One region of the Xanthomonas sp. NCPPB 3174 genome, then DNA from elsewhere that is predicted to be linked to it. Evidence: predicted binding sites of a transcription regulator. Region 1 holds the regulator's gene; the other holds the start of a gene.

Evidence for each region. The regulator FliA, encoded in region 1, starts transcription of late flagellar genes. The targets are predictions, from matches to a motif close to TAAAGTTTNNCNNNCNNNGGCCGATAA.
Region 2: the regulator FliA is predicted to act here: its motif matches at 13,021-13,047, upstream of AC1PK7_RS17750 (methyl-accepting chemotaxis protein).

The regions. Positions count from the first base shown of each region.
Region 1 is NZ_CM161517.1:2,537,486-2,552,358, reverse strand. Features, by position in the region: gene AC1PK7_RS11385 (chemotaxis protein CheW) at 1-384, opposite strand, end outside; gene AC1PK7_RS11380 (ParA family protein) at 381-1,163, opposite strand; gene motD (flagellar motor protein MotD) at 1,163-2,110, opposite strand; gene AC1PK7_RS11370 (flagellar motor protein) at 2,118-2,858, opposite strand; gene AC1PK7_RS11365 (chemotaxis protein CheA) at 3,282-5,036, opposite strand; gene AC1PK7_RS11360 (protein phosphatase CheZ) at 5,041-5,652, opposite strand; gene cheY (chemotaxis response regulator CheY) at 5,653-6,045, opposite strand; gene AC1PK7_RS11350 (RNA polymerase sigma factor FliA) at 6,065-6,814, opposite strand; gene AC1PK7_RS11345 (MinD/ParA family ATP-binding protein) at 6,811-7,695, opposite strand; gene flhF (flagellar biosynthesis GTPase FlhF) at 7,682-9,307, opposite strand; gene flhA (flagellar biosynthesis protein FlhA) at 9,484-11,544, opposite strand; gene flhB (flagellar biosynthesis protein FlhB) at 11,562-12,692, opposite strand; gene AC1PK7_RS11325 (ligand-binding sensor domain-containing diguanylate cyclase) at 12,793-14,873, opposite strand, start outside.
Region 2 is NZ_CM161517.1:4,119,806-4,134,678, reverse strand. Features, by position in the region: gene lpxC (UDP-3-O-acyl-N-acetylglucosamine deacetylase) at 66-980, shown strand; gene AC1PK7_RS17800 (DciA family protein) at 1,126-1,602, opposite strand; gene AC1PK7_RS17795 (peptidoglycan DD-metalloendopeptidase family protein) at 1,613-2,560, shown strand; gene secA (preprotein translocase subunit SecA) at 2,724-5,465, shown strand; gene AC1PK7_RS17785 (VOC family protein) at 5,762-6,136, shown strand; gene AC1PK7_RS17780 (Nudix family hydrolase) at 6,384-7,346, shown strand; gene AC1PK7_RS17775 (DUF4124 domain-containing protein) at 7,578-8,195, opposite strand; gene metF (methylenetetrahydrofolate reductase [NAD(P)H]) at 8,361-9,197, opposite strand; gene AC1PK7_RS17765 (alpha-amylase family protein) at 9,375-10,745, opposite strand; gene AC1PK7_RS17760 (M14 family metallopeptidase) at 11,078-12,025, shown strand; gene AC1PK7_RS17755 (DUF3228 family protein) at 12,175-12,732, shown strand; gene AC1PK7_RS17750 (methyl-accepting chemotaxis protein) at 13,240-14,873, shown strand, end outside.

The DNA.
Region 1 (14,873 bases):
TTCTTCGGGCGTCGGACCAGCTGGAGCGGGCGCCAGCGCCTGCTGCGACATGATGCCGGCCAGGGCCGGGTCGGAGTCGGCTTCGGCCAGGACGGCGGCGGCGATTTCTTCGGGCGTCGGGCCGGCCGGCGCGGGCGCGAGCGCCTGCTGCGACATGATGCCGGCCAGGGCCGGGTCCGAATCGGCTTCGGCCAGGACCGCGGCCGCGATCTGCTCGGGCGTCGGGCCGGCCGCGGCCGGGGCCGGTGCCGGCGTCTCGGTTTGTGCTTGCACGTCGGCGACCGCGACCGGCGCGGGGCTCGGCGGCACGGCTTTCTGCTCCTCGGCGATCACGTCGTGGAGCAGGCCTTCCAGATAATCGTCGATGATGCCGGGAGTGCTCATGCGGCTTGCTCCATCGGCGTCGCATCGCTGGCCACCAGCCATTCCAGCGCGCGGCGGTAGGCGGCCAGGCCGCGGCCGGGGTAGTCGCCGGGTACGCCGGCCACCGTCAGTGCCTTGACGTTGCAGATCTTGGTGTCGACCGGGATCGCGTCTTCCCACACCCGGTCGCCGTAGCTGTCCTGCATCTGCCGCAGGGTCTCGTTGCCGGCGCGGGTGCGCTTGTCGAACAGGGTCGGCAGGATCGAGGCGGGCAGCGGCCGGCGGCGCGAGCGCTCGACCATGTCCACGGTGCGGACCATGCTGGCCAGGCCGTGCAGGGCCAGCGGCTCGGCCTGGGTCGGGATGATCACGCGGTCGGCCGCAGCCAGCGCGTTGATCATCAGCAGGCCCAGGGTCGGCGGGCAGTCGAGCAGGATGTAGTCGTGCTGGCCGGCGTGGCGGGCCATGGCCTGCTGCAGCGCCAGGCCCAGGCCGGGCTGGTTGGCGCTGCGGCGTTCCAGGGTGGCCAGCGCGGTCTGTCCGCAGACGAAGCTCAGGCGCTCGATCGCGGTGTCGCGGGCCAGCGCGGCGAGTTCGCCCGGCGGCGTCCCGAACAGATCCAGCACGCCCGGCGGCTGCGGTTCCTGCGGCACGTCGAAGGCCCGGGTCAGCGAGGCGTGCGGATCGAGATCGAGCATCAGCACGCGGTGCCCGAGCATGGCCAGCCCACGGCCCAGGGCCAGCGTGGTGGTGGTCTTGCCCACGCCACCTTTCTGGTTGGCGATCGCCCAGATGCGCATCAGTTGACTCCTTCAATGGCAGGTACTGCGCGGGACCCAACGGCGCTGCCGGGGGCCGCCGCGGCGGGGGGTGTCGGGGTGGCCGGCGCGGCGCCGGCGCTGAGACGGTCGGGGGCCGACGGCGTCGGATCGTTGCCGTCGCCGGAATCGGCCAGGATCACCAGCACCACGCGGCGGTTGGCGTTGCGGCCGGCCGGGGTGTCGTTGCTGGCGCGCGGGCGGAACTGGCCGTAGCCGATCATCGACAGCCGCGAGGGTTGCAGGCCCTGGTCGGCGAACAGGTGGACCACGCTGGCCGCGCGCGCCGCCGACAGTTCCCAGTTCGACGGGAACTGCAGGGTGGCGATCGGGGTGTTGTCGGTATAGCCCTCCACGCGCACCCCGTTGGGCACGCCGGACAGCACCTGCGCCAGTTCTGCCAGGGTGGCGCGTGCGCTCTGGTCGAGCGCGGCCGAGCCGGAGCCGAACAGGATGTCGCTGTTGATCTCCACTTCGATCCACAGCCCGGCGCGGCGCACGGTGATCAGCTTCTTCTGGATCAGCGGCGCCAGCGCGGCGCCGAGGCGGTCGGCGATGCTGTCGAGCTGGCGTTGCGCGCGGCGCAGCTGCTGCGCGTCGCGCAGGTCGTCGCCGCGCTGCGCGGTGCCGGAGGGCAGGCGATTGGGATCGGGCAGGGTCAGCGCCGGGCTGGACTTGATCGGGGTCGGCCGCTCGCCGCCCTGGCCCTGCAGCGCGTGGTCGCCGACCTGCACCGGGCGCAGGGTCGTCGGGGTGCCGCCGAACGCCGCGCTCATCGCATCGGCCATGACCCGGTACTTGGCTTCGTTGATCGTGGACAGCGCGTACATCACCACGAAGAAGGCGAGCAGCAACGTCATCAGGTCGGCATAGGGGATGGCCCATGCCTCGTGGTTGGCGTGCTCGTCGTGGGAGTGCTTGCGGGCCATTGGCAACTCAATGCAAGAATCCGGCCAGTTTCGATTCGATGTTGCGCGGGTTCTCGCCCTGGGCGATGGCGATCAACCCTTCGATGATCATTTCGCGCTCGCCGCAGCTGTGCTTGATCACGCTCTTGAGCTTGGCGGCCATCGGCAGGAACAGCAGGTTGGCCGAGGCGATGCCGTAGATGGTGGCGGTGAACGCGGCGGCGATGCCGTGGCCGAGCTTGCTCGGGTCGGCCAGGTTCTTCATCACCGCGATCAGCCCCAGCACCGCGCCGATGATGCCCAGGGTCGGCGCGTAGATGCCCATGCCCTCGAACACCTTGGCCGCGGCCAGGTCGCAATGTTCCTGGCCTTCCAGGTCGATCTCCAGCATGTGCCGGATGGCTTCCGGCTCCACGCCGTCCACCAGCATCTGCAGGCCCTTGCGCACGAACGGATCCTGCTGCTGCGGCACCTGGTTCTCCAGCCCGAGCAGGCCCTGGCGGCGGGCGATGTTGCTCCATTCCACGATCTGCTTGAGCAGCGCCTGGCGGTCGCTCGGCGGCGGCCACAGGATCCACTTGGCGATCTGGAACGCACGGCGGAACACCGACGGCGGGGTGTGCACCAGGATCGCGGCGACGGTGCCGACGATCACGATCACGAACGCAGCGGGCGACCACAGCGCCGAAATGCCGGCGCCCTTGAGGATGCTGCCGCCGATGAGCGACAGAATCGCCAACAGCAGGCCGATGAGACTGAGCTTGTCCATGCAGGAGGTATCGGCCAGGGGGCGGGGGACTTGATGGGGCGGGATTCGGGAATCGGGATTTGGGATTGGCAAGAGCGCGAGTGCGTAGGGTTGTCGGTACGTCGTAGGAGCGGCTTCAGCCGCGACGCGCTGACTTGGCGCGTTGCCTATGCACGATCGTTCGGATCGTGTCGGCAGGGAGCCGAGCGCCGGGCGTTATCGCCAAACACCGATTCCGGCTTCACCGCGTCGCGGCTGAAGCCGCTCCTACAGAGGAAAAGGAGGTGCATCGGGAGCCGCTGTTTCGATTCCCGAATCCCGAATCCCGAATCCCAGCCTCACCGCGTCGCGGCTGAAGCCGCTCCTACGGCGGAATCAGGGAAAACGAGGCGCCAGGGAAGCCACCGGTGCGAATCCCCACTCCCGAATCCCCAATCCCGGCCCTCAAGCCTTCAAGCCATCCACATCCAGGATCAGCGCCAGGCGGCCGTCGCCGATGAGGGTGGCGCCGGCGTAGCCGGGCAGGCCGCGCAGGGAGCGCGGCAGCGGCTTGATCACCACTTCCTCGCGGCCGCGGACCTGGTCCACGACCAGGCCCATGCGCGATTCGCCGGCCTGCAGCACCACCACGGTGAGCAGCGGCAGTTGCGGGGCGTCGATGTTGAGCCACTGGCGCAGGTCCACCAGCGGCAGGGTGTGCGATTGCCGGTCGAGCACGGCGCGGCCGTCGAACCAGCCCAGCGAGCGGCGCGGGGCGTGCAGCACTTCCACCACGCGCGCCAGCGGCAGCGCATAGACGGTGTCGCCGGCCTGCACCAGCAGGGTCGGCAGGATCGCCAGGGTCAGCGGCACGCGGATCAGGAAGCGGCTGCCGCGGCCCAGTTCCGACTGGATCTGGATCTGCCCGCTGAGCTCGCGGATGCGCGACTGCACCACGTCCATGCCGACGCCGCGGCCGGAGATGTCGGTGACCTCGGACTTGGTCGAGAAGCCGGGCAGGAACACCAGGTGCAGGCATTCCTCGGTGGTCAGGCGGGCGGCGGCCTCGGGATCGATCAGGCCCTTCTCGCGGGCCTTGGCGCGCAGTCGTTCCGGGTCGATGCCGGCGCCGTCGTCCTGCACCTCGATGCTGACGTAGTCGCCTTCCTGCTGCGCCGACAGGCGCACGTGGCCGCCGCGCGGCTTGCCGGTGGCTTCGCGCAGCGCCGGCGCCTCGATGCCGTGGTCGATCGCGTTGCGCACCAGGTGCACCAGCGGATCGGCCAGCGCCTCGACCAGGTTGCGGTCCAGTTCGGTGTCGGCGCCGATCAGCTCCAGTTCCACTTCCTTGTTGAGCGAGCGGGCAACGTCGCGCGCCACCTTGGGGAAGCGCGAGAACACCTTGCCGACCGGCTGCATGCGCGTGCGCATCACCGCCGACTGCAGGCGCGCGGTGGCGATGTCCAGGCTGCTGACCGCGCGGTCCAGTTCCTCGTCGCGCAGGCGCACGCGCAGGGTCTTGAGGCGGTTGCGCGAGAGCACCAGTTCGCCGATCAGGTTGACGATCGCGTCCAGGCGCTTGGTGTCCACGCGCACGGTGTGCTCGGGCTCGGCGGCCTTGGCCGGGGCGGCTGCGGCCTTGGGCGCGGCGCTGGGCGCACGCGGCGCCGGCTGCAGCGCCTGCGGCGTGGCCGCCGGCGGCGCATCGCCGTGCAACTGGTCCAGCAGCGCCTCGAATTCGTCGTCGCTGATCAGGTCGGCATCGCCCGCGGCGGCCGCGGGCGCCTTGGCGGCGGGTGCCGGCGCGGCGCTCTTGGCCGGCGCCGGCGCCGGCGCGGCGTCGCCGTGCGCGTCGAACTGCGCGATCAGCTCCGCCGGCGCGCGCGGCGGCTCCTGGCCGCTGCCGAAGGCGTCCAGCATCGACTGCAGGTAGTCCAGCGACTGCTGCGCGGCGTCGAAGTGCCGCGCCTGCAGGGTGGCCTGGCCGGCGCGGGCCATGCCCAGGGTTTCCTCCGCGGCGTGGCACAGCTCGACCATGGCGTTGATCGCCAGGAAGCCGGCGCCGCCCTTGAGCGTGTGGAAACCGCGGAACACGGCGTTGAGCTGGCCGCTGTCCTCGGGCGCCTGCTCCAGCGACACCAACTGCTCGCCGAGCCGGTCCAGGATTTCCTGGGCCTCGATGATGAAGTCGGCAGCGATGTCGTCGGGTACGGCGCTCATGGCATTACAGTCCCAATCCGGACAGCAGGTCGTCGGCGTCGTGCTGCGACACGCCGTGGCGGTCCAGGCCGGGCAGGGCCGGGCCGGCCAGGCTGCCGTCGGCCTTCTTGTTTTCTTCCTTCGGCGGCAGACCCAGCGCGCCGAAGCCTTCGTGCACGCGGCGTACGATGCCGGCGACGCGGCGGATGATCTGCCCGGTCAGGTCCTGGAAGCTCTGCGCCAGGGCCATTTCGGTGAGGTTGTGGCGGATCTTGTCGAGGATCTCGCTCTGGTCGCCGCTGAGGCCGCCGGCGGCGAGCTGGTCGGCCAGCGCACGGCATTCCTCGGCCAGGTCCAGGGTGCGGTGGCTGGCCTGTTCGGTCATCTCCACCACGTGGTCCAGGCGCGAGCAGGCGTCGTCCAGCTCGCCGGCTTCGCTGGGCACCACCGGCAGTTCGCCGAGCGCCTGCCCCAGATCGCGCGCGAGCCGGCTAAGGCCCTGCATCATCGGCCGCGTGCGCCAGGCGGCGAGGGTGTCGATCTCCCTGCGCCAGCCGGCCTCGTCGCCATTTTCCAGCGCGTCCAGCGCGCCTTGCAGGCGTTCGATCAGGGCGGTACGTTCGGCGGTGGCTTCCATTTAGGCGGTCGCTCCCAGGCGTTCGAAGATCTTGCCCAGCTTCTCCTGCAGCGTCTGCGCGGTGAACGGCTTGATGATGTAGCCGTTCACGCCGCACTGCGCGGCCTCGATGATCTGCTCGCGCTTGGCCTCGGCGGTGACCATCAGCACCGGCAGGTGCTTGAGCTTGTCGTCGGCGCGGATGTTGCGCAGCAGATCGATGCCGGTCATGCCCGGCATGTTCCAGTCGGTGACCACGAACTCGAACGGCGCCGAGCGCAGCGCGGCCAGGGCGCTGTTGCCGTCTTCGGCCTCGGCGGTATTGGTGAAGCCCAGATCGCCGAGCAGATTCTTGACGATGCGCCGCATCGTCGAGAAATCGTCCACGATCAAAATCCGCATGTTCTTGTTCACCACTGACTCCTAAGGGTTCCTATTCTTCGTCTTCCAGACCGGCATCGGCGACCTCGAACGCCTTCAGGCGTCCGCGCAACCGTACCGTGGCCTGGCCATGGATCTGACACACGCGCGACTCGCTGACCCCGAGCACCGCGCCGATTTCCTTGAGGTTCAATTCCTGCTCGTAGTACAGCGACAGCACCAACTGCTCGCGTTCGGGCAACTGCGCGATGGCCTTGCCCAGCTCGCGGCCGAATTCGCTGCGCTCGAGCATCTGCTGCGGATTGGGTCCGCCCTTGGCGATGGTATCCAGTTCGCCATGGTCCTCGATGCGCGACTCCAGGCTCAGCACCTGGCCGCGGGCGGCATCTTCCATCAAACGCAGGTATTCGGGAAGCGGCATGTCCATCGCCGCGGCCACTTCGTTGGCGGCGGCGGCGCGGCCGGTGCTCTGTTCGATCTTGCGGATCGCCGAGGCGGCGTCGCGGGCGCGGCGGTGCACCGAGCGCGGCACCCAGTCGCCACGGCGGATCTCGTCGATCATCGCGCCGCGGATGCGGATCGAGGCATAGGTCTCGAACGAGGCGCCCTGTTCGGCGTCGTAGCTGCGCGAGGCCTCGATCAGGCCGATCATGCCGGCCTGGATCAGATCGTCGATCTCGACGCTGGCCGGCAGCCGCGCCGCCAGGTGGTGGGCGATGCGCCGGACCAGGTCCGAGTGCTGGGTGATGTAGTCGTTGGCGCTGTTGCGTTGGACGGCGCGGTAGTGGGCGGCGGCGTTCATGCGGCCACCCCGCGCTGGATGATGCGTTCGACGAAGAACTCGACGTTGCCGCGCGGGGCGGTCGGCGCCTGCCAGCGCGCGGTGCGCCGGGCGATCTCGCTGATCGCCTGCGCCGACGGGCTGGACGGGTAGGCCTTGACCACCGGCTGCTGGCGCTGCACCGACAGGCGTAGCCAGTCGTCCTGCGGCACGCAGCCCAGGTAGTTCAGCGACACGTCGCCGAGGAACTTCTCGCAGACCCGGCTGAGCTTGTCGTACAGCAGGCGGCCTTCGTTGAGGTCGCGGACCATGTTGGCGACGATCTGCACCCGGTCCACGCCGCGCTCGCGCGAGAGGACCTTGATCAGGGCGTAGGCGTCGGTGATCGAGGCCGGCTCGTCGCAGACCACCACCACCGCGTCCTGCGCGGCCTGGCAGAAGGTCAGCACGCTGTCGGTGATGCCGGCGGCGGTGTCGACGATCATCACGTCCAGCTCGCGCTGCAACTCGGAGAACACGTTGACCAGGCCCACGTGCTGGGCCGGCGGCAACTCGGCCATGTAGCGGCGGCCGGAGGCGGCGGGCACCACCATCAGCCCGTTGGGCATGTCGATCAGCACCTCTTCCAGGGTGCAGCGCCCGGCGACCAGGTCGGCCACGGTGAACTTGGGGGTCAGCCCCAGCAGCACGTCGACGTTGGCCAGGCCCAGGTCGGCGTCCAGCAGCAGGGTGCGCTTGCCCATGTCGGCCAGCGCCATGGACAGGTTGACCGAGATGTTGGTCTTGCCCACGCCGCCCTTGCCGCCGGTCACGGCGATGGTGCGCACCGGACCCAGCGGTTCGCTGCGCGTCGCCGACAGGGGGAAGGCATTGGTCAGATTGACGTAGTCACGCGACGGCATGGGTCTGCTCCGGAGTACAGGGCTTATCGGCAGCGCGCCGCAAATCTTCAAGGCGCAATACCAGGCTGGCGGCGTTGGCGCGGTGCAGGTCGTCCGGCACACGCTGTCCATCGGTCACCCAGGTGATGGGGAGGCGGTGGTCCACGACCACCGACAAGGCACTGCCGAACCGCCCGGTTTCGTCCAACTTGGTCATGATGACCCCCTGTGGGTCGGCGCCGGCGAACCGGCGCACCACCTCGTCCAGGTCGGAGAAATGGGCGTTGGCGGGGAGTACCAGCAAGGATCGGACCACCCGCGAGGCGCGCAGCCAGTGCAGCTGGGCAGCCAGGGCGCGGTCGCGCTGGCCCATGCCGGCGGTGTCGATCAGCACCAGCTTGTAGTCGGCCAGGCGCTCCAGCAGCTGCTGCAGCGCGGCGTCGCTATCGGCCTCGTGCACGGCGATGCCGAGCTGGCGGCCGTAGCTGTGCAGTTGTTCGCGGCCGCCGACGCGGATGGTGTCGGTGGTGACCAGGGCCACGTCGCGGGCGGCATGGCGCTCCAGGAAGCGCGAGGCCAGCTTGGCGATGGTGGTGGTCTTGCCGGCGCCGGTGGGGCCGATCAGGGCGATCACGCCGCCTTCCTCGAGCGGGTCCAGCGGGGCGATCGGCAGGCGCTTGGACAGCAGGCCCAGCATCAGCCCGCGGCCGCGGTGCAGCTCCAGGTCGGCGGGGATCTGCATGACCACGTCGCGGGTGATGCCGCTGTCGAAGCCGTAGTCGTCCATCAGCTCCAGCGCCTGGGCGCGGACCGGCGAGCCGCGCAGGCGCTCGTCGGTGAGGCGGTTCATCTCGCGCTCGATCATCTGCCGCATCAGCGCCAGTTCGTCGCGCAGCTGCGTCAATTGTTCGTCGTTCTGCGGGGCGGGGAAGGTCGGCACCGCCGCCAGCGTGGCGGCCGCCGGGATTCCGGCAGCGGCCGGCGCGTCGGCCTTGGCCACGCCCGGCGCGGCAGGGGCTGTGCTCGGGCTCGCCAGCGGGGTCAGCGCCACCGCGGCGACGTCGTCGCGCCAGGCCGGCATGGCCTCGGCGGCCGGCGCCGGGGTCGCGGCGGCGAACGGGCTGGGCAGGGGCACGCTGATCGGGGCGTTGCGGAACACGTCCTCGGGGATGCTGAACTCGGCGCGGCCGGTGACCGGCGCTGCGGCCTTGGCCGGGGCGGCCTGGCGTGCGGCGGCAGCCGGGGCGGCCGCGGCGGGCATCGCCGAAGCGGCCAGCGCCGCCGGCTGGGTCAGTGGCCGTGCGGCGGGAGCGGCCGGCGCGGCACTGCCGCGGCGTTCGCTGATCGCGGCCATCATCGCCATCGCCGGGCTGGCGGCGGCGCTGTCGCTCCGTGCGGCGCGCGGGGCGGGAGCGGCCGGTGCCTGCGCGGCAGCGGCGCGCGGCGCCTCGTCCGGGCGCACCGCATCCAGCGCCCGCTGCACCAGGGCCTCGTCGTAGTTGCTGGCGGCGACGATCTCGATGCCCTCGTCGGTACGCCGATTGGACAGGATCACCGCATCCGGCCCGTGCTCGTCGCGCACCATCCGGAAGGCGGTGCGCATGTCGGGGGCGACAAAGCGTTTGATCTTCATGGGTGAGTGCCGGGATTCGGGAGTGGGGAGTGGGGATTGGTCGCGGAGGCCGCCATGGCATGGCTGCTATCCGGTCGCCTTGCTCTGGTTGTGTTCGTTCGTGTCATTGCTGTCTCTCTGCGCGCGTCGGGCCCGCTGTTGCGACTCCCGAATCCCAAATCACCAATCCCGCCACATCAACTGATCGTCCCCACCAGCTTCAGCCGCTTGTCCTCCGGCACTTCGCTGTAGGACAGGACCGACAGCGCGGGGACGCTGTGGCGGACCAGGCGGGCGAGGGCGGCGCGGACCTGCGCCGGGACCAGCACCACGGCCGGTTCGTTGCGCGCCTCCTGCTTGCTCACGCAGTCCGCCAGACTTTGGTGCAAGCGTTCGGCCAGTCCGGGTTCCAGCGCCGCGCCGTTGCCCTGGGTAGAGTCCTGCAAGACACGTTCCAATTGCGGGGCCAGGGTGAACACCGGCAGTTCCGGGGCCATGCCGGCGATCTCCTGGACGATGAAGCGGCCCAGGGCGTTGCGCACGGCGGCGGTGAGCGCGCCGGGTTCCTGACTCTGCGGGGCGTGCTCGACCAGGGCCTCGACGATCTTGCGCAGCTGCCGCACCGGGATCTTCTCGATGAGCAGGTTCTGCAGCACCCGCACCACCACCGACAGCGGCAGCGCCTTGGGGGTGAGGTCCTCGACCAGCTTGGGCGCGCTCTTGGCCAGGGTCGCCAGCAACTGCTGCACTTCCTCATGGCCGAGCAGTTCCGGGGCGTGCTCGCGGATCAGGTGCGAGAGGTGGGTGGCGATCACCGTGGCCGGGTCGACCACGGTGTAGCCCATGGTCTCGGCCTGGGCGCGCAGGTGCGGCTGGATCCAGATCGCGTCCAGGCCGAACGCCGGGTCCTTGCCGGCAATGCCGTCGATCTTGCCCAGCGCGCCGCCCGGGTCCAGCGCCAGTTCGCGGTCCGGGTGGATGTCGGCGGTGGCCACCGGCACGCCGTGCACCAGCAGGCGGTAGGCGTTGGCCGGCAGTTCCAGGTTGTCGCGGATGTGCACCGGCGGCACCAGGAAGCCGATGTCCTGGGTCAGCTTGCGGCGCACGCCCTTGATCCGCGCCATCAGCTCGCCGCCCTGGGCCTTGTCCACCAGCGGGATCAGCCGGTAGCCCACTTCCAGGCCCAGCGGGTCGATCGGGCGCAGTTCGTCCCAGCCCAGTTCGGCGTTGGCCTGCGCCGCGGCTGCGGCCTGCGGCGCCGCCTCGGCGGCGGCCGGGGTCGGCTGCAGGCTGCGCTTCCACATCTTCCAGGCCAGCACGCCCAGGATCAGCGCCAGCGTCAAGAAAGCGACGTTGGGCATGCCCGGGATCAGGCCGACCAGGCCCAGGATCGCCGCGGCCACCGCCAGCGCCTTATGTTGGCCGAACACCTGGCCCATCATCGAGGCGCCCATGTCCTGCGAACGCGAGGCGCGGGTGACCAGCATCGCCACCGCCGAGGACACCAGCAGTGCAGGCAGCTGCGCGACCAGGCCATCGCCGATCGACAGCAGGGTGTAGGTGGAGGCGGCCTGCGCCACCGGCATGCCGTGCTGCAGCACGCCGACCGCCATGCCGCCGATCAAGTTGATGAACAGGATCAGGATGCCGGCGATGGCGTCGCCGCGGATGAACTTGCTGGCGCCGTCCATCGAGCCGTAGAAGTCCGCTTCCTCGCGCACTTCCTCGCGGCGGGCCTTGGCTTCCTCGCGGGTCAGCAGGCCGGCGTTGAGGTCGGCGTCGATCGCCATCTGCTTGCCGGGCATGGCGTCGAGGATGAAGCGCGCGGTCACTTCCGACACGCGCCCGGCGCCCTTGGTGATGACCACGAAGTTGATGATGGTCAGGATCGCGAACACCACGATACCGACCGCATAGTTGCCGCCGATCACGAATTCGCCGAAGGCCTCGATCACCTTGCCGGCCGCGCCGTGGCCGCCCTGGCCGTTGATCAGGATCACGCGGGTGGAGGCCACGTTCAGCGCCAGGCGCAGCATCGTGGTCATCAGCAGCACGATCGGGAAGATGCTGAACTCCAGCGGCCGCTTCACGTACACCACCGCCAGCAGCACCATCAGCGAGATGGCGATGTTGAAGGTGAACAGGGCGTCCAGCACCGGGGCGGCCAGCGGCACCACCACCATCGCCAGCATCAGCAACACGATCACCGGGGCGCCGAGCCCGTGCTTGATCATGTCCATCACTTTGCGCGTGTTCATCTGCGCGGCAGGCTGGCTCATGGCTGGCTCCCCGGGGCGAATTCATCCACTTCCAACGGCGGCAACGGCGGCATCGGCCCGCTGCGCCAGGCGCGCAACTGGTAGACGTACGAGAGGACCTGCGCCACCGCGGAATACAGTCTCACGGGAATTTCCTTGCCGAGTTGGCCTTCCCTATACAAGGCGCGTGCCAAAGGCGGGGCCGAGATCACCGCCACGCGGTGCTGCTCGCCGACCTCGCGGATGCGGAAGGCGATCTCGTCCACGCCCTTGGCGACCACGGTGGGGGCGCGCATGCGCCCGCTCTCGTACTTCAGCGCCACCGCGTAGTGGGTGGGGTTGACCACCACCACGTCGGCCTTGGGCACGGCTTCCATCATCCGCCGCTGCGACATCTGCATCTGCATCTGGCGGATGCGGCCCTTGACCTCGGGGCTGCCGTCGCTTTCCTTCATTTCCCGGCGCACTTCCTCCCGGGTCATCTTCAATTTGCGGATGTAATTCCACTTCTGATAGGGCGCGTCGATCGCCGCCAGCAGCGCCAGCGCGCCGGCGGTGTACAGCAGCAGCCGCAGGGTGAAGCCCAGGCCGTGGCCGATGGCCTGTTCCAGCGGCTGCAGCAGCAGGCCGCGCAGGAAGTCGGTGCTGCCCCACAGGCACAGCATCGCGGCGCCGCCGACGAAGCCCATGCGCAGGATCGACTTGAGCAGCTCGACGATGGTCTCGGCGCCGTACATGCGGCTGAGCCCGTTCATCGGGTTGAGCCGATCGAACTTGGGGATCAGCGCCTGGCCGGAGAAGCGCAGGGTGCCCATCAGCACCGGCGCGGCGAAGCTGGCCGCCAGGCAGATGCCGACCAGCGGCAGCACCACCCAGAGCAGGTTCAGCAGCAGGTCGCCGAAATGGCCGAACATCGCCTCCGGATGCTCGCGCATCGACAGGTCCGGACGCAGCGCCTGTTTCAGCCAGGCCACCGCCCCGGCGGTCATGGAGGTGGACAGGCCCATCAGGGCGAAGACGCCGGCGCTGAACACCGCGGCCGTCGCCAGCTCACGCGAATGCGGGATGTTGCCTTGCTCGCGGGCTTCGCGCAGGCGTTTGTCTGTTGGCTGTTCTGTGCGCTCTGCGCCTTCTTCGCTCTCGGACATCGGGGGTGCGCTCGGCCAGGATCGACCCTGCGCACTGCAAGGACCGTGCCGGTCCCGGAAGCGAGGCCGGGCGCCGCCGCGGCGCGTCGCTCGGTGTCAACTAGGCCGGCTGCAGCTCCACCCGGTCGCGGCCCAGGTGCTTGGCCTGGTAGAGGGCGGCGTCGGCGCGCGCCAGCAACTGCTGCAGCGGCTCGCCAGGCAGGTACCAGGCCACGCCGATTGAGGCGGTGATCGCCAACTGCCGCTCGCCGATGCGCAGCGGCTGCCCGGCGATGATGGTGCGCAGGGCCTGCAGCCGGTCGCCGCAGCTCGTCGGCAATCCGGGCAGCACCGCCAGCAGTTCCTCGCCGCCGTAGCGGCCGACCAGGTCGGCGTCGCGCAGGTTGGCGCCCAGGCGCCGCGCCACCTCGATCAGCACCGCGTCGCCGACCAGATGGCCATGCTCGTCGTTGATCCGCTTGAAGTGGTCGAGGTCGATCATCGCCACGGCCAGCGGCGTCTGTTCGGCGTCGCTGCGGCGCATCTGCGCGGCCAGCGCCTCGAGGATGCCGGCGCGGTTGAGCAGGCCGGTGAGGGCGTCGTGCGAGGCCTTCACCGCCAGCGCGGCGCGGGCGATCTCCAGTTCGCGCTTGTCGTGCTCCAGTTCCTCGGTGCGCCGTGCCACCAGGTCGGCCAGTTCGCGCTGGCGCTGGTGCAGGCGGCGTTCGCGCCACAGCAGCAGCGCCACCACCAGGCCGCCGCCCAGCAGCAGGTACAGCACCAGCATCGGCTGGCTGCGCCACCACACCGGCGCCACCGAGAACGCCACCCGCAGCGGCGCCGAGGCACTGCGCCGGTACGCGTCCAGCAACTGCACTTCCAGCACGTAGTCGCCCGGTGCCAGCGGCGGTTGCTCGAATTCGAAGTTGGGCGTGTGCAGCCAGCGGGTATGCGCGCCCTCGAAGCGATAACGGAAGCTGATGCGGTTGCGTTCGTCGTACAGGTCCGGCGAGCCGACCGCGATATGCAGGGGCTCCTCGCTCCAGCGCAGGCGCGTGCCGGCGCCGACGGGCACGCCGCCGCGGCTGAATTCCTTGAGCACCAGCCGCGGCGCCCGTGCCGGGAACAGCCGTGCCGGATCCAGCAGGTGGGTGACGCCACGGCTGCTGCCCAGCCACACCGACCCGTCGTGGTCCTCCAGGAAGGCCGACTCGGACATGTCGTTCCAGAGCAGGCCCTGCGCCTGGGTCAGCCGCGACCAGGCGCGTCCGTCATAGACGTCCACGCCCTGGTTGTGGCTGATCCAGATCCAGCCGTTGCGGGTGCGGCGCAGGTTGTAGATATACAGGCCGCTCAACTCCGCGTCGGCCGGCGCCAGGTGCAGGGTGTCGCCGTCGAGCCGCCCTTGCCAGGCACCGGGGCCGTACAGGCTGGCCCAGGCCTGGCCGTCGTCCAGGACCAGCAGCTTGCTGAGGGCCGGCTGCGCCGGCGCGCTGTCGGCGACCAGCCGGATCGGGGTCCAGGTGTCGCCGCGCAGGCGGAACAGCCCGGCGGCGCCGGTCACCAGCATGCTGCCGTCGTGGCGCTGCTGGATATCCGAGTACTCGCCGCCAGGCAGCGTCGACAGCCGTTGCGGGACAGCGTCTGCAGTCGCCTGCGTCAGCAGGTAGACGCCGTCGTCGGTGAGGATCCAGACGCGGTCGGTCGCGTCCACGAACAGTTGCTTGGCGATCACCATCCGCTGGCGGCCGCCGCTGTGCAACGGCGGATACGCACGCAGCAGCCGGCCCTGCACGTCGTAGTGACGCAGCACGCCGATCGAACCGATGCTCCACAGCGTGCCGTCCGCGGCGCGGCGCAGGCCGATCATCTGCGCGCCGTTGTCGCTGGCCCAGCGCTGGAAGCGGCCGTCCTCGCGCAGCCGGTCGACACCGCCCTCGTTGCCGATCAGCAGTTCGCCGTGCTGGGTACGCTGGATGCTCCAGGTCGGCGCCCGGCTGATGCCCTGCGACACATCCCAGTTCTCGATCCAGCCATAGCCGTTCCAGCGCAGCACGCCTTCGCCGTCCATGCTCAGCCACAGGTCGCCGGCCTGGTCGAAGCGCATGGCGACGAGGTTGCCCTCGGGCAGGCCGTTGCGACGGTCGAAGGTGCGCCAGTGCCTATCTTCCCAGCGCGCCAGGCCGTGGTTGGTGCGCACCA
Region 2 (14,873 bases), 1.6 Mb from region 1:
AAACGCGTGATATTCTCGTTGTCTGTTCAGTTCCCGTGCGAACAGACGTTCCCAGACTGTCTGCCATGACCCAGCAACGCACCCTCAAGAACACGATCCGCGCCACCGGCGTGGGCCTGCACAGCGGCGACAAGGTCTACATGACCCTGCGCCCCGCACCGGCCGACCACGGCATCGTGTTCCGACGCGTGGACCTGGATCCGGCGGTGGACGTGCCTGCCGATGCCGAGCTGGTCACCGAGACCACGCTGTGCACCGGCCTGAGCCGCGGCCAGGCCAAGATCCAGACGGTGGAGCACCTGATGTCGGCGATGGCCGGCCTCGGCGTGGACAACGCCATCGTCGAACTGTCCTCGGCCGAACTGCCGATCATGGACGGCTCGGCCGGTCCGTTCGTGTTCCTGCTGCAGTCGGCGGGCATCGTCGAGCAGGACAAGGCCAAGCGCTTCATCCGCATCAAGCGCGAGGTCGAAGTGCGCGACGGCGACAAGATCGCCCGTTTCGTGCCCTACGACGGCGGCTACAAGCTCGGTTTCACCATCCAGTTCGACCACCCGATGATCCCGGCCAAGCAGTCGCGGCAGGAGATCGAGTTCTCGACGATGGCCTACATCAAGGAAATCTCCCGCGCGCGCACCTTCGGCTTCATGCGCGACCTGGAGTACATGCGCGAGCGCAATCTCGGTCTGGGTGGTTCGATGGACAACGCCATCGTGCTCGACGAGTTCCGCGTGCTCAACGACGACGGCCTGCGCTACGCCGACGAGTTCGTGCGCCACAAGATCCTCGATGCGATCGGCGACCTGTACCTGGCCGGCGGCGCCATCCTCGGTGCGTACGAGGGCTACAAGTCCGGCCACGCACTGAACAACAAGCTGGTCCGCGCCCTGCTCGCCGAGCAGGCGGCGTGGGAATGGGTCAGCTTCGAATCCGCCGCGCAGCAGGCGCCGGTGGCCTACGGGGCGGCGGCTTACGCCTGAACCCGTTCAACCCGGTGACGGCCGGGTGGGTATCACGGAATCGGCAATCGGCCGTTCCTTCTTCTCCCCTTAACGCCGATTTAACGAATCGGTAACGACCTGACGCCCGACGCCCGCTAGGATGCGTCGGTCGCGGCGTGCGTGTCTACGTACGTCGACGGCCACGGTCGGAGCCCGTGGTCGCATCGGGCGTCGCGGAGACGACGTCCTGCAGGGAAGCCAGGGCCTCGCGCAACCCCTTGTGCGTGGCCGCAGAAACCGGAGCTGGCGTGCTTCTTGCCTGCTGCATTGGGGAATGCGCGGGTGCAGTCGCAGTCTTGACGGTCACTTTGGTGGCTTTCAGCCCGAGGGAACGGGCCGCAGCAAGGATGTCGGCCTCGGCCAGCCTGACCCGGGCGTGCCAGACCGGAGACTCAACGAGAAAAACGAGCTGTTCGCCGTTCACATTGGCCAACCGGCAACGGGAGGCCAGGTTCGGCGGCAGATGGGGGCGTAACTGCCGGTCCAGCGCGTCGAGCCACAGGGCGCGGCGCAACGGGTCGCCCGCCTTGTCCGCCAGTGCGGCGTCCAGTGCCGGCTGCGGCGTGGCGGTATGGCCTTCGCCGGACTTTCGCTTAGACATGAAAACTCATATGACGTTCAAGAAGATCGTAATCCGTTCCAGTGAAAAGGGGGTCAAGACGTTGCCGTGGCGATTGCGCGATTTCGCCGACCGCCGCCCCCTCGCCGCGCTCGGTTCCGTGCTCGGCCTCGGCATGGTACTCGGCATCGGCGTCAGCGCTGCAGCCGGGTGGGGTGGTTCGGCGCAACTGCGCGCCAAGCTCGAGCGGCAGGACCAGGAACTGGCGCAGGTGCGCCGCGACGCGCAGACCCAGGTCAACGCCCTGGCCGCGCGGCTGGGCGAACTGCAGGCGCAGGCGACCCGGCTCAACGCGCTCGGCGAGCGCCTGACCCGCATGGGCAAGCTGCAGGACGGCGAGTTCGATTTCGACCAGCCGGTCGGCGTCGGTGGCGGCGACGACGAGCCAAGCCACGACATGCCCGCGCAGCAGCTCGGCAAGGAACTGGACGGGCTGCAGCAGCAGTTCGCCACCTCCGGCCAGCAGTTGTCGGTGCTGGAATCGCTGCTGTTCGACCACCAGTTGGACCAGAACGCGGTGCCCTCGCGGATGCCGATCCGCAACAGCTACATCACCTCGGCCTTCGGCGGCCGCGCCGATCCGTTCGGCCGCGGCACCGGCAACCACAAGGGCATCGACTTCCACGCCAACGTCGGCGACCCGGTGCTGGCGGTGGCCGACGGCGTGGTCAGCTACGCCGGCGTGCGCGGCGGCTACGGCAACGTGGTCGAGGTCGACCACGGCAATGGCTATGTCACCCGCTATGCGCACAATTCGCGGTTGTCGGTGAAGGTCGGCGACCTGGTGCGGGTCGGCCAGGAAGTGGCCAAGGCCGGCTCCACCGGCCGTTCCACCGGCGCCCACGTGCACTTCGAGGTGTGGAAGGACGGGGTGGTGGTGAATCCGGCCAAGTTCCTCGGCGATGGCGCCATTCCGGTGGGCCGCCGCGGCCGCGGCTGAGCCGCGCGGGGCCTGGCGTGCCGGCGCTTGAATCGCCGGGCGCCGCCCCAAGCTACAATGTGCTTTGCCATCGACAGGGCGCCTCGCGCCCTGTTTCGTTTGCGGCCCGTCGATTCCCTGGGGATCGGGCCGTCGGGGCGTTCCTTTCCAACCGGTTCCTTCAATGATCAACAGTCTGCTTACTCGCGTTTTCGGTAGCCGCAACGAGCGCCAACTGCGCCAGCTCCACCGTATCGTCGCCAAGATCAATGCGCTGGAGCCGGAGATGGAGCAGCTCTCCGACGAGCAGCTGCAGGCCAAGACCCCGGAACTGCGCGGGCGCATCGCCGGCGGCGAGACCCTGGACAAGGTGCTGCCGGAAGCGTTCGCGGTGTGTCGCGAGGCCAGCCGCCGCGTGCTGGGCATGCGCCACTACGACGTGCAGTTGATCGGCGGCATGGTCCTGCACCTGGGCAAGATCGCGGAAATGCGCACCGGCGAGGGCAAGACCCTGGTCGCGACGCTGCCGGTGTACCTCAACGCGCTGGAAGACAAGGGCGTGCACGTGGTCACCGTCAACGACTACCTGGCGCGCCGCGACGCCGCGCAGATGGGCAAGCTGTACAACTGGCTGGGCCTGAGCGTGGGCGTTGTGTACCCGGGCATGCCGCACAGCGACAAGCACGCCGCCTACGCCGCCGATATCACCTACGGCACCAACAACGAATTCGGCTTCGACTACCTGCGCGACAACATGGCGCTGTCCAAGGCCGACCGCTTCCAGCGCGGCCTCAACTACGCCATCGTCGACGAGGTCGACTCGATCCTGATCGACGAAGCGCGCACCCCGCTGATCATCTCCGGCCCGGCCGACGAGTCGCCGGAGCTGTACATCCGCGTCAACCGCATCGTGCCGCAGCTGATCAAGCAGGAGTCGGAAGAGGGCGAGGGCGACTTCTGGGTCGACGAGAAGGGCAAGCAGGTGCACCTGTCCGAGGCGGGCATGGAGCACGCCGAAGAACTGCTGCGCGCGGCCGGCATCCTCACCGACGAGGAAGACCGCCTGTACGGCGCGCAGAACCTGAGCGTGGTCCACCACCTCAACGCGGCGCTGCGCGCGCACGCGATCTACCAGCGCGACGTGGACTACATCGTGCGCGACGGCGAGGTGGTGATCGTCGACGAGTTCACCGGCCGCACCCTGCCGGGCCGCCGCTGGTCCGATGGCCTGCACCAGGCGGTGGAGGCGAAGGAAGGCGTGCCGGTGCAGCGCGAGAACCAGACGCTGGCCAGCATCACCTTCCAGAACCTGTTCCGCATGTACAAGAAGCTGTCCGGCATGACCGGTACGGCCGATACCGAAGCCTACGAATTCCAGAGCATCTACGGCCTGGAAGTGGTGGTGATCCCGACCAACCGCCCGACCATCCGCAAGGACTGGCCGGACCAGGTGTTCCTCAACCGCCAGGGCAAGTTCAACGCGGTGCTGGCCGACATCGAGGACTGCGCCAAGCGCGGCCAGCCGGTGCTGGTCGGTACCACCTCGATCGAGACCTCGGAGATGCTGTCCGAGCACCTGCGCAAGGCGGGCGTGAAGCACGAAGTGCTCAACGCCAAGCAGCACGAGCGCGAAGCGCAGATCGTCGCCAACGCCGGCCAGCCGGGTGCGGTGACCATCGCCACCAACATGGCCGGCCGCGGTACCGACATCGTGCTCGGCGGCTCGCTGGAAGCCGAACTGCATGCGCTGGGCGAGGAGCCGGACGAGGCCACGCGCGCGCGCCTGAAGGCCGCCTGGCAGGAGCGCCACGACGCGGTCAAGGCCGCCGGCGGCCTGCACATCATCGGCACCGAGCGCCACGAATCGCGGCGTATCGACAACCAGTTGCGCGGCCGTTCCGGCCGTCAGGGCGACCCGGGTTCCTCGCGCTTCTACCTGTCGCTGGAAGACAACCTGATGCGCATCTTCGCCTCGGACTGGGTGCAGAAGGCGATGCGCATGATGGGCATGAAGGAAGACGACGTCATCGAGGACAAGCTGGTCAGCCGGCAGATCGAGAAGGCGCAGCGCAAGGTCGAGGCGCACAACTTCGACATCCGCAAGAACCTGCTGGACTTCGATGACGTCAACAACGACCAGCGCAAGGTGATCTACGCCCAGCGCGACGAACTGCTCGACGCCGAGTCGGTGAAGGAGAACGTCGACGGCATCCGCGACGACGTGATCTACGACATCGTCTCGCGCTTCGTGCCGCCGAACTCGGTGGACGACCAGTGGGACCTGCCGGGCCTGGAAGCCACGCTGGCCAGCGAGCTGGGCCTGTCGCTGTCGATCGGCGACCTGGTCAAGCGCCACGAGGAACTGGACGCGGACGGCATCGTCGAGAAGGTGCGCGAGGAAGTGGACCGCCATTTCCGCGAGAAGGAATCGGCGATCGGCAGCGAGACCATGCGCGCGCTGGAGAAGCACGTGATGCTGACCGTGCTCGACCAGAGCTGGAAGGAGCACCTGGCGCGCATGGACTACCTGCGCCAGGGCATCCACCTGCGCGGCTACGCGCAGAAGCAGCCCAAGCAGGAATACAAGAAGGAAGCCTTCGAGCTGTTCTCGGAGATGCTGGAGCACGCCAAGCGCGAAGTGGTGACCCTGCTGGCGCGGGTGCGCATCCGCAGCGAGGAAGAAGTGGCGGCACTGGAGGCGCAGGAGCGCCAGCAGATGGAGGCGCAGCTGCGCCAGGCGCAGTTCCAGCACCAGGACGCCGGCGGCTACAGCGCCGACGAGGAAGCCGAGCAGGTGCAACGCGGCGAAGCGGGAGCGCCGACCGTGGCGCAGGTGACCCGCGAAGCGCCGAAGGTCGGCCGCAACGATCCGTGCCCCTGCGGCAGCGGCAAGAAGTACAAGCACTGCCACGGCCAGCTGAGCTGAGCCTGCCGTTGCGCGGACCGCTGCGCAATCGCGCGGCGGCCCCGCATGCGGCGCCGCACGCTGTGGGTGCCGGTGCGCCGGCCATCACAGCCCCACGCCGGCCGGTGCACGCCCTGCGGTGAAGGAGCGGGCGACGGATGCAGGTGTCGGACCGATCGCGCGTTTGCGAATCGCCCCGCCTTGCGCGGGGCATTCTGTTTTTGGGAAGGGCTTGGGGCGATGCGCTTGCCGACGTGGCGTATCGTGCGTGCGGCGCGTAGGGTGGCCGATGTCGCCATTGCCTCTGCAGGCCTGCCGTGGAGCTTTCGCCCAGTCTGGAACTCAAGGTCTTCGTGCCGGCGCAGGATCTCGCGCTGTCGGCGCAGTTCTATGCGGACATGGGCTTCGCGCCCGAGCCGCTCGGCGACGGCCTGATCTGCTTCCGCCATGGCGACCGTTGCGCGTTCCTGCTGCAGGATTTCTACCACGCGGGCCTGGCGCACAACCTCGTGCTGCACCTGTGGGTGGAGGATGCCGATGCGTGGTGGCGGCGGCTGCATGCGGCCGACCTGGCTGGCCGCTACGGCGCGAGCATGGGCGAGCCCGAGGACCGGCCCTGGGGCATGCGCGATTTCACCTTGCACGATCCCGGCGGCGTGCTGTGGCGGATCGGCCACGGTCTGGCGGCCTGACCGGTGCGCGCTGGATGGGCGGCGCCGACGCGATGCAGGCGGCCGCGCAGGGGCAGCGGTAGATGCCCGCAGCGTGGCGGGCCAGCCTGCGCATGATCTTGCCTTGGCGTGGCAGCCCGGCCAGCAGCGCACGCCGACGCGCAGCGCGCGGTTTCCGGATTGCATTGGCGCCGCTTGCATGGCCGATCGTCGCCGATGTGAACCCGGTTGATTGCGCTGGCGCTGCCGGAAACGGCAAGCTTGCGCCATGTCCGAACCGCTCAGATCCATTCATGTCGTCGCCGGCGTCATCACCGATGCGCGCGGTCGTATCCTGCTGACCCGCCGTACCGAGGGCCGCGACCTGGCCGGCTTGTGGGAGTTCCCTGGCGGCAAGCGCGAGCCCGGCGAGACCTCGGAGCAGGCGCTGGTGCGCGAGCTGCAGGAGGAACTGGGCATCGATGCGGTGGTCGGCGAGTGGCTGATGGAAGTGCCGCAGCGCTATCCGGACAAGCGCCTGCGCCTGGAAGTGCGCCAGGTGGCGGCGTGGAAGGGCACGCCGCGCGGCCGCGAGGGCCAGGCGCTGACCTGGGTGAGCGCCGACAAGCTGGGCCGCTACGCAATGCCGCCAGCCGACCAGCCGGTGGTGGCGATGCTGCGCCAGCCCGCCTGCTACCTGGTGACGCCGGAGCCGGCTGAGCCGGGTCCCTGGTTGGCGGCGCTGCAGCGCGCGCTGGACGCTGGCGTGCGCCGCGTGCAGTTGCGCGCGCGTGGCCTGCCGGCCGAGCAGTGGGCGCCGCTGGCGCGGGCCGCGGCAGCGCTATGCACGACGCGTGGCGCGCAGGTGCTGGTCAACCGCGACGTGGCGCTGGCGCAGGATCTGGGCGTGGGCGTGCACCTGGGCGCGGAGCAGCTGCCGCAGTGGCAGGCGCGTCCGCTGCCGGCCGGACAGCCCGTGGCGGCGTCCTGCCACACGCTCGAAGAGTTGCAGATGGCGCAGCACCTCGGTTGCGATTTCGCGGTGGTCGGGCCGCTGGCGGCCACCGCCAGTCATCCTGGCGCCGCCCCGCTGGGCTGGGAGGCGTTCGAACACCTGCGCGAGCAGGTCGCCCTGCCGATCTACCCGATCGGCGGTCTGCTGCCGAGCCAGGTGGACGAAGCGCGCCGCCACGGCGGCCAGGGCATCGCCGCGATCCGCGGGCTGTGGCCGCTGGCGGCCGATGTGGCGTGAGCGGGGCGACAGCAGCCGCTTCCCGTAAGGCCGTCATGCAGCCGCGACGCGCGACGTGGCGTGCTTTCCGATGGCGCAATGCGTCGGGACTGAAGCCCCTCCCACTGTGATCCTCCGACGAGGCGGGCGCCGCACCCGTAGGAGCGGCTTCAGCCGCGACATCGGATCTCGACAGGTCGCGGCTGAAGCCGCTCCTACGATTCCCCAATCCCCATTCCCCAATCCCGGCCCTCAAAAACTGATCCAGAAGCAGTCGTACTGCCGGCGCAGGTCCAGTACGGTGGAGGCGGGGGTGATGCTGCCGGCGAGAGTCTGCTGCAGGCGCAGGCCGGTCGGATGCGGGCGCGATGGCGCCTCGCCACCGTCGGCATCCGCCGCGGCCGACGTGGCCGTTGTCGCGGATGCGGCTGTCGACGACGTGCTGGCTGCGGGATCGGTGATCGCGCTGGTGTCCGGCAACACCGGCACGATCGCGACCAGGGGGCGGCGCACGATCGCCTCCAGCCGGTCGAAGATGCGTTGCGCGCCGTCGTCGGAAACGCCATTCCACCAGTACAGCGCCGATAGCCGATTGACGTCGCGGGCGTCCACGGCGCTGCGGATCTGCTGGACCAGCACACTCAGCCGGCGCACGCACTGCGGCGGCGTCAGGCCGCGGGCATCGCTGCCGACGTTGCCGGGCGCCACCGGTGGCGGCAAGCGGTCGATCGCGCCGACGTCTTCGCAGCGGCGATCGCTGAACACGGTGGTGCCGTCGGGCCCGGTGCAACGGTTTACCCGTTGCGCGGCGGCGGGCGTGGCGAGGCCCCACAGGCATAGGAGCAGCAGCATCGGCGGGAGCAGGCGCATCGCCGCAGGGTAGCCGCAGCCGGCGTGACCGCGGAGCGAATGCGTGGTCACGCCGGGATTGGTGATTCGGGATTGGGGATTGGCAACAGCGGCGCGCGGCCCCGCTTTGGCGAATCCCTAATCCCCAATCCCCAATCCCGAGCGGCCGCACAGCAGCCGCGACACTCAGCCGACGGCTGAGGGCAGCCGTGCCAGGACGCTGGTGGTCGGTTTGGCCAGGTTGAGCGTATAGAAATGCAGCGCCGGCGCGCCGCCGTCGATCAGGCGCTGGCACAGCGCGGCGACCACGTCGGCGCCGAACTCGCGGATGGCTTCGGCATCGTCGCCGTAGGCCTGCATGCGCTTGCCGATCCAGCGCGGGATTTCCGCGCCGCACTGCTCGGAGAAGCGTCGCAGCTGGCTGAAGTTGGAGATCGGCATGATGCCCGGCACGATCGGAATCTGCACGCCGAGCTTGCGCACCGCGTCGACGAAGTGGAAGTAGGCGTCGGCGTTGTAGAAGTACTGGGTGATGGCCGCATCGGCGCCGGCATCGACCTTGGCCTTGAAGTGGCGCAGGTCGCTGAGCGCGTCGTGGGCCTGCGGGTGCGTCTCCGGATAGGCGCCCACTTCCAGGTGGAAGGCGTCGCCGTGCTCGGCGCGGATGAAGGCGATCAGGTCGGCGGCATAGCGCAGGTCGCCGGGGTGGCCCATGCCGGAGGGCAGGTCGCCGCGCAGCGCGACCAGGCGCCGGCAGCCGATGGCGCGGTACAGCTTGAGCAGTTCGCGGATCTCCTCACGGCTGCCACCCACGCAGGACAGGTGCGGCGCGGCCTCGAAGCGGTGATGCTGCTTGAGGTGGCGCACGGTCTCGGAGGTGTAGCTGAGGGTCGAGCCGCCAGCGCCGAAGGTGCAGGACACGTACTCCGGCGCGTAGGCCTTCAGCCGCGCGGCGGTGCGGTCGAGCTGCGCGCGCTGTTCGTCGGTCTTGGGCGGATAGAACTCGAAGCTGATGGCGGTCATGGGCGCAACGCAGCGGGCGGTGCGGTCAGTATATCTCTTCATCCGGATGGATGTGCAAGAGATGGCCAGGCCGCCGGAAAGGGACGGCCGGCGCCGCGCCGGAGCCGCGGGACCACGCGGGCCAGGTCGTTACGACGCCGACGCGCCCACCTGGGCGCGCCGGCTGGATGCGGACGCTCAGCGCTTCCACATCCGCGCTTGCCGCGGCGGCAGACTGAAGGTGTAGCTGCCGCTGGAAATGCGCACCACGCTGCCCGAGCCCAGCGCATCGGTGTAGTCGACGTTCCAGCGCAGCACGCTGCCGTTCATCGGCACCGCGGCGGTGACGGTGGTGCCGCACTTGTTGATGCCGACGATGCCCAGGTCGCCGCGGCGGAACAGCAGGTAGCAGTCGCCGTGCGCCAGTACCTGCATGTCGCGGCCCTGCGCGGCGTTGTGGAAACCGACCATGCGTTTGAGATCGTCGCGCTGGTAGGCGTTGACCCAGCGGTTGTCGCCGCTCTCGTTGTTGTCCGAGTACACCATCGGCACGCCGCCGTCGCGGCCGAGCAGGTAGGCGTAGGCTAGGGTTTCGTCCACCGGGTCCATGATCGCGTAGCGGAAGCCGGCGTTGTTGGGGATGTCGTGGGTGATGGCGAAGGTCACTGCGCGCGCGCCCGGCAGCGCCTGGCCGTAGGCGCCCGGATCGACCAGCAGATCCATGCTGCCGCCGTAGGCGAAGGCGTTGCGCACCGAGTTGAACAGCGGGAAGTCGTAGGCCGCGTGCGGGGTGGCCTGCAGGTACGGCGCCAGGAACTGGTCGTAGTCGGAATTGCCGCTGCCGCCGCCGGTGATCACTTCGCCGAACACCATCACCCCGGAGCGCACCTGCGCATCGAGCACCTTGTTCAGATGGTCGAAGGTCATGTGCTTGGCGGCGTCGATGCGGAAACCGGTCACGCCCAGCGTCTTCAGCGCAAGCAGGTAGTTGCGCTGCTGCTGCACCACCCAGTCGTTGCCGACCAGATCCGGCAGGCCGGGATCGTTGCCGCCGCCGCAGATGCGGTAGGTGCGCACCTGGTAAGGGTCGTTGTAGTTGGTGATGCACTGCGCCGGGCCGAAATCGCTGGCGCTGAGGAAATTCTGCGAGAGGTCGCCGAACAGCCGCAGCGCGGCATAGCGCTGCGGATTGGCGGCGTACTGGCCCAGCACCGCGCTGCCCGGGTAGTTCAGGTCCGAGCGCGTGGCCGCTTCGTTGGCCATGTGGTTGAGCACCACGTCGGCATAGGTCTCCACGCCCACGGCCTTCAGCGCCTGCACCATGCTGGCGAAGGCGTCGGTGTCGCCGAGCGGGTTGTCGATCAGGCGCATGTCCTGCGGCTGGTAGCGCGCCCACCAGGCGTCGCCCTGCGAGCGGTAGGCCGGCGCCACCAGTACCTTGCGGTAGCCGGCGGCGGCGATCTGCGCGGCACGCGCTTCCACGGTCGCGTAGGGCCAGTTGAAGGCATGCAGAATGACGTCGGCCTGGGCGCTGGCGGTGGCCAGGAGCAGCAGCAGGCCGACCAGCAGGCTGCGCCAGCGGTGCAGGCGCAGCAGACGATTTGCAGCGGATGGGACGCGCATCGTTCGATCTCCTCGTTGCGCAGGCGCAGGCGGGGGCCTGCAGGACAGGGGCATGACCTCGCCGCGGGGCTGGCGTGCGGCGGGAGGATGCTAAGCGCGCATCGCGGCGCAACATGCGCGCGCTACATACGTATTCATGGCGACAGCGCGCGAAAGCGGGATCGGCATCCGCTTCCGCAACGAGGTACCGCTAGCGCGGTGTTCGTGGCACATAGCGCATCGCGGCCCCTGCGCTTTGCTACAGTCGCCGCCCTCACCTGTCGACGCGGAGCCGCATCATGACCAGCGCAGCCTTCTATCCGATCGGAACCCCCGGCGTGCCCTGGGGCGCCGCCGAGAAGGCGGCGTGGCTGGCCGCGCAACCGCGCCGGCGCAGCTATCAGGACGAGGTGGTGGCGGCCATCGAGCGCTTGCGTGGGCCGTGGGAGCTGGTCGAATACGGCGAACTGGCGTATGCGCAGGAGCGCTATCCGCTGCTGGCGCTGCGCAGCCGCGATTGGAACGCGGCGCTGCCGTGCATGCTGGTCACCGGCGGCGTGCATGGCTACGAGACCAGCGGCGTGCACGGCGCGCTGCAGTTCGCGCAGCAGCATGCCGGGGACTACGCCGGCCGCGCCAACGTGCTGGTGGCGCCGTGCGTGAGCCCCTGGGCGTACGAGCGCATCCATCGCTGGAACGCCGATGCGCTGGATCCCAACCGTTCGTTCCGCGCCGACAGTCCGGCACAGGAATCGGCGGCGTTGCTGCGCCTGGTCGCGCCGTTGCGCGAGCACGTTCGCATGCACATCGATCTGCACGAGACCACCGACAGCGACGAGTCCGAATTCCGTCCGGCGCTGGCCGCGCGCGATGGCGTCGACTACGCGCCGGGCGGCATTCCCGATGGCTTCTACCTGGTCGGCGACAGCGAGAATCCGCAGCCGGCCTTCCAGCAGGCAGTCCTGGCCTCGGTGGCACAGGTCACCCATATCGCGCCGGCCGACGCCGCGGGCGAACTGATCGGCACGCCGCTGGCGGCGCCGGGGGTCATCAACTATCCGGTGAAGCGGCTGGGGCTGTGTGCGGGCATTACCGACGCGCCCTACACCACGACTACCGAGGTGTATCCGGACAGCGCCAGCGCCACGCCGGAGCAGTGCAACGCCGCGCAGGTGGCGGCGGTGCGCGCGGCGATCGACTACGCGTTGGCGCATCCGTATCGCAGGCATGGTGTGCAGTATCCGTAGGAGCGGCTGCAGCCGCGATGGGTTACCGGTAAGGCATCGCGGCTGAAGCCGCTCCTACATAGGCGTGCGACCACGCGGATGCGCCGGCCGCGGTGGGCACCGACCCTGCCGCGCGCTACGCTTGTCCGTCCTCGTTCGCCATGCATGCCATGTCCATCGTCCTCACGCCATTCGCCCGCACCCGCCTGTTCCCGCGCGACGGACGTCGCAATGCGATCCAGGACTGCACGCCGGAGCAGTTCGAGCAGCATCTCAACGCCAACGCGCCGCTGCAGGTGCTCGACGGCTACGCGCCGTTCTGCAAGCTGCACGTGCACCGCAACTGGACCTCGACGCGCTGCCTGACCGTGCCGATCACCGACGCCAACCGGCGCCTGCTGCGTTCCGGCTACGAGGCGCGCAGCCGCGAGGAACTCCCGGTGCTGGTGCGCTGGTTCGAAGGCGTCGAGCCGCCGGTGGCCGCCTACCTGCTGCCGATCCTCTACAGCCGCGACCAGCTCGCCCACGAGGGCGCGCCGATCGAGGCCGACTGGGGCGTGGTCGGTTGCCTGTACACCGCCGAGCCGCAGGAAATCCCGATGGCGCCGATCACCATGCTGCGTAATGCGTTGGGCGTGGAGGAGGGCGGCTCCGGCGTGCCGCTGGATCGCGACGCCTACCGGCGCAGCGTGGCGTTCTGGGAGCACAACGCCAACTGGCGGCCGTAAGCGCTACGCGCCGTTTGCGCCCAGCGAGCTGGGCGCGCGCAAGCATCGATGAGCCCGCGACGATGATGCATGCATCGCCGGTCACAACGCCGGCGCGAGCGCCTATGGCTGCTCCATGCGCGCTTACGTCTCTGTTGCTGCGTCTGTACGTTGCCGAAGCCGGCAACGCCGTGCTGCATCAGTGTGCATGCCTGTTCACTGGCGCACGCGCGCAAGAGTAAACAGCGCGCTGTTGACCACTTTCACGGCGAAGCCATGTGCGTTCATCCGGCTCGCGCGGGACGACCATCAAGTTTGCGCACGACGGGACGATAGCGAGAAGGTGGGCCGCACGCAGCAGCGCCGGGAAGCGATCTCCGGCGGCGCGTCGTGGCCGGTTGGGGAAGGCGTCCCGGGCAGCAGGTCATCGGCAACGGACACGCGCGCTCGCGCCGTGCGCCGCGGTGGGCTGTGCCGCGCGGCGCGTTCCCCGCGACCGCATTCCCTCCCCCCGCCAAGGAAGTTGTCATGTCCACTCCGTCGCCGCATCGCCGTCGCGGCAGCGTCGCCAAACGCCTGATGCTGGGTACCGGCCTGCTCGCGCTGGCCTGTTTCGGCCTGACCGCGATGATCATCTACTGGCGCAGCAGCGATGCGTTGCTGTCGACCTCGCGCACCAGCATCGAGAACCTGGCGCAACTGGAAGCGCAGCGCGTGTCGCGCGAGATCGGCGTGGCCTTCGACGCCAGCGAGGCGCTGGCCAACAGCTTCCGCGTGCAGCATGGCGCCGGCGGCCTGTCGCGTGCCACCGCCACCGCGGTGCTGCGCAGCCAGCTCGATGCGCATCCGCAGTGGCTGGGCATCAGCACCATGTGGGAGCCGGACGCGTTCGACGGCAACGACAAGGGCTTCGTCGGTGCCGAGGGCCACGACGCCACCGGCCGCTACATGACCTGGTGGTCGCGGCAGAACGGCCAGCTGGTGCGCGAGGCGCTGCGCGATTACGAGAAGCCGGGCGACGGCGACTGGTACCTGCTGGCGCGCAACACCCACAAGCCGGTGGTGATCGAGCCGTACTACTACCCGGTGGCCGGCAAGGACACGCTGATGACCACGCTGGCCACGCCGATCCTGGAGAACGGCCGCTTCCTGGGCGTGGTCACCGTCGACTTCACCCTCGATACCCTGCAACAGCGCATCGCCGCGCTGCGGCCGATGGGCGAGGGGCACGCCAGCCTGTTGTCGCCGTTGGGCATGGTGATGGCCAGCCGCGATCCACAGCAGGTCGGCAAGACCCGCAACGACGCCTGGTCCAAGGACATGCTGGCGCGCGTGGCCAAGGGGCAGGTGGTGTTCGACCATCGCCGCGCCGACGGCGAGGATGCGTTGAACGTGTTCGTGCCGCTGAAGATCGGCGATGCGCCGCAGGCGTTCGCGCTGGGCATCTCGGTGCCGTATGCGCTGGTGATGGCCAAGGCGCGTGCGCTGCTGTGGACCATCGCCGCGGTCGGCCTGCTCTCGGCGCTGTTGCTGAGCGGCGCGCTGTACCTGCTGCTGCGCCGGCAGGTGCTCGACCCGCTGGCCGAGGCGGTGCGGGTGTCCTCCGCGGTCGCCGCCGGACGCCTGGACAGCCAGGTCCGGCACCGTCGCGACGACGAACTGGGCCAGTTGCTGGAGGCGATGGGCAGCATGCAGGCGCAGCTGCAGGCGGTGATGCAGGCGCAGGCGGAGATGGCGCAGCGCCACGACGCCGGCGAGATGAGCTACCGGATGGACGCGGCGCGCTTCCCCGGCGAGTACGGGCGCATGGTCCATGGCACCAACGCGCTGGTCGCCGCGCACGTGGACGTGCAGCGACGCCTGGTCGAGGTGATGTCGCAATACGCGATCGGCAACATGCAGGTGGACATGGAAGCGCTGCCGGGCGAGAAGGCGGCGATCACCGAGGCGATGCGCACCACCAAGCGCAGCCTGCAGGCGATCAACCAGGCCATCACCGAACTGGCGCAGGCCGCGGCCTCCGGCGATTTCTCCCGGCGCGGCGATGCCGAGCGCTTCCAGTACGACTTCCGCGGCATGGTGGTCGGGCTGAACCGGCTGATGGAACTGACCGAAGGCAACCTTTCGGCCTTGTCGGCGCTGCTGCGTGCCGTGGCCCAGGG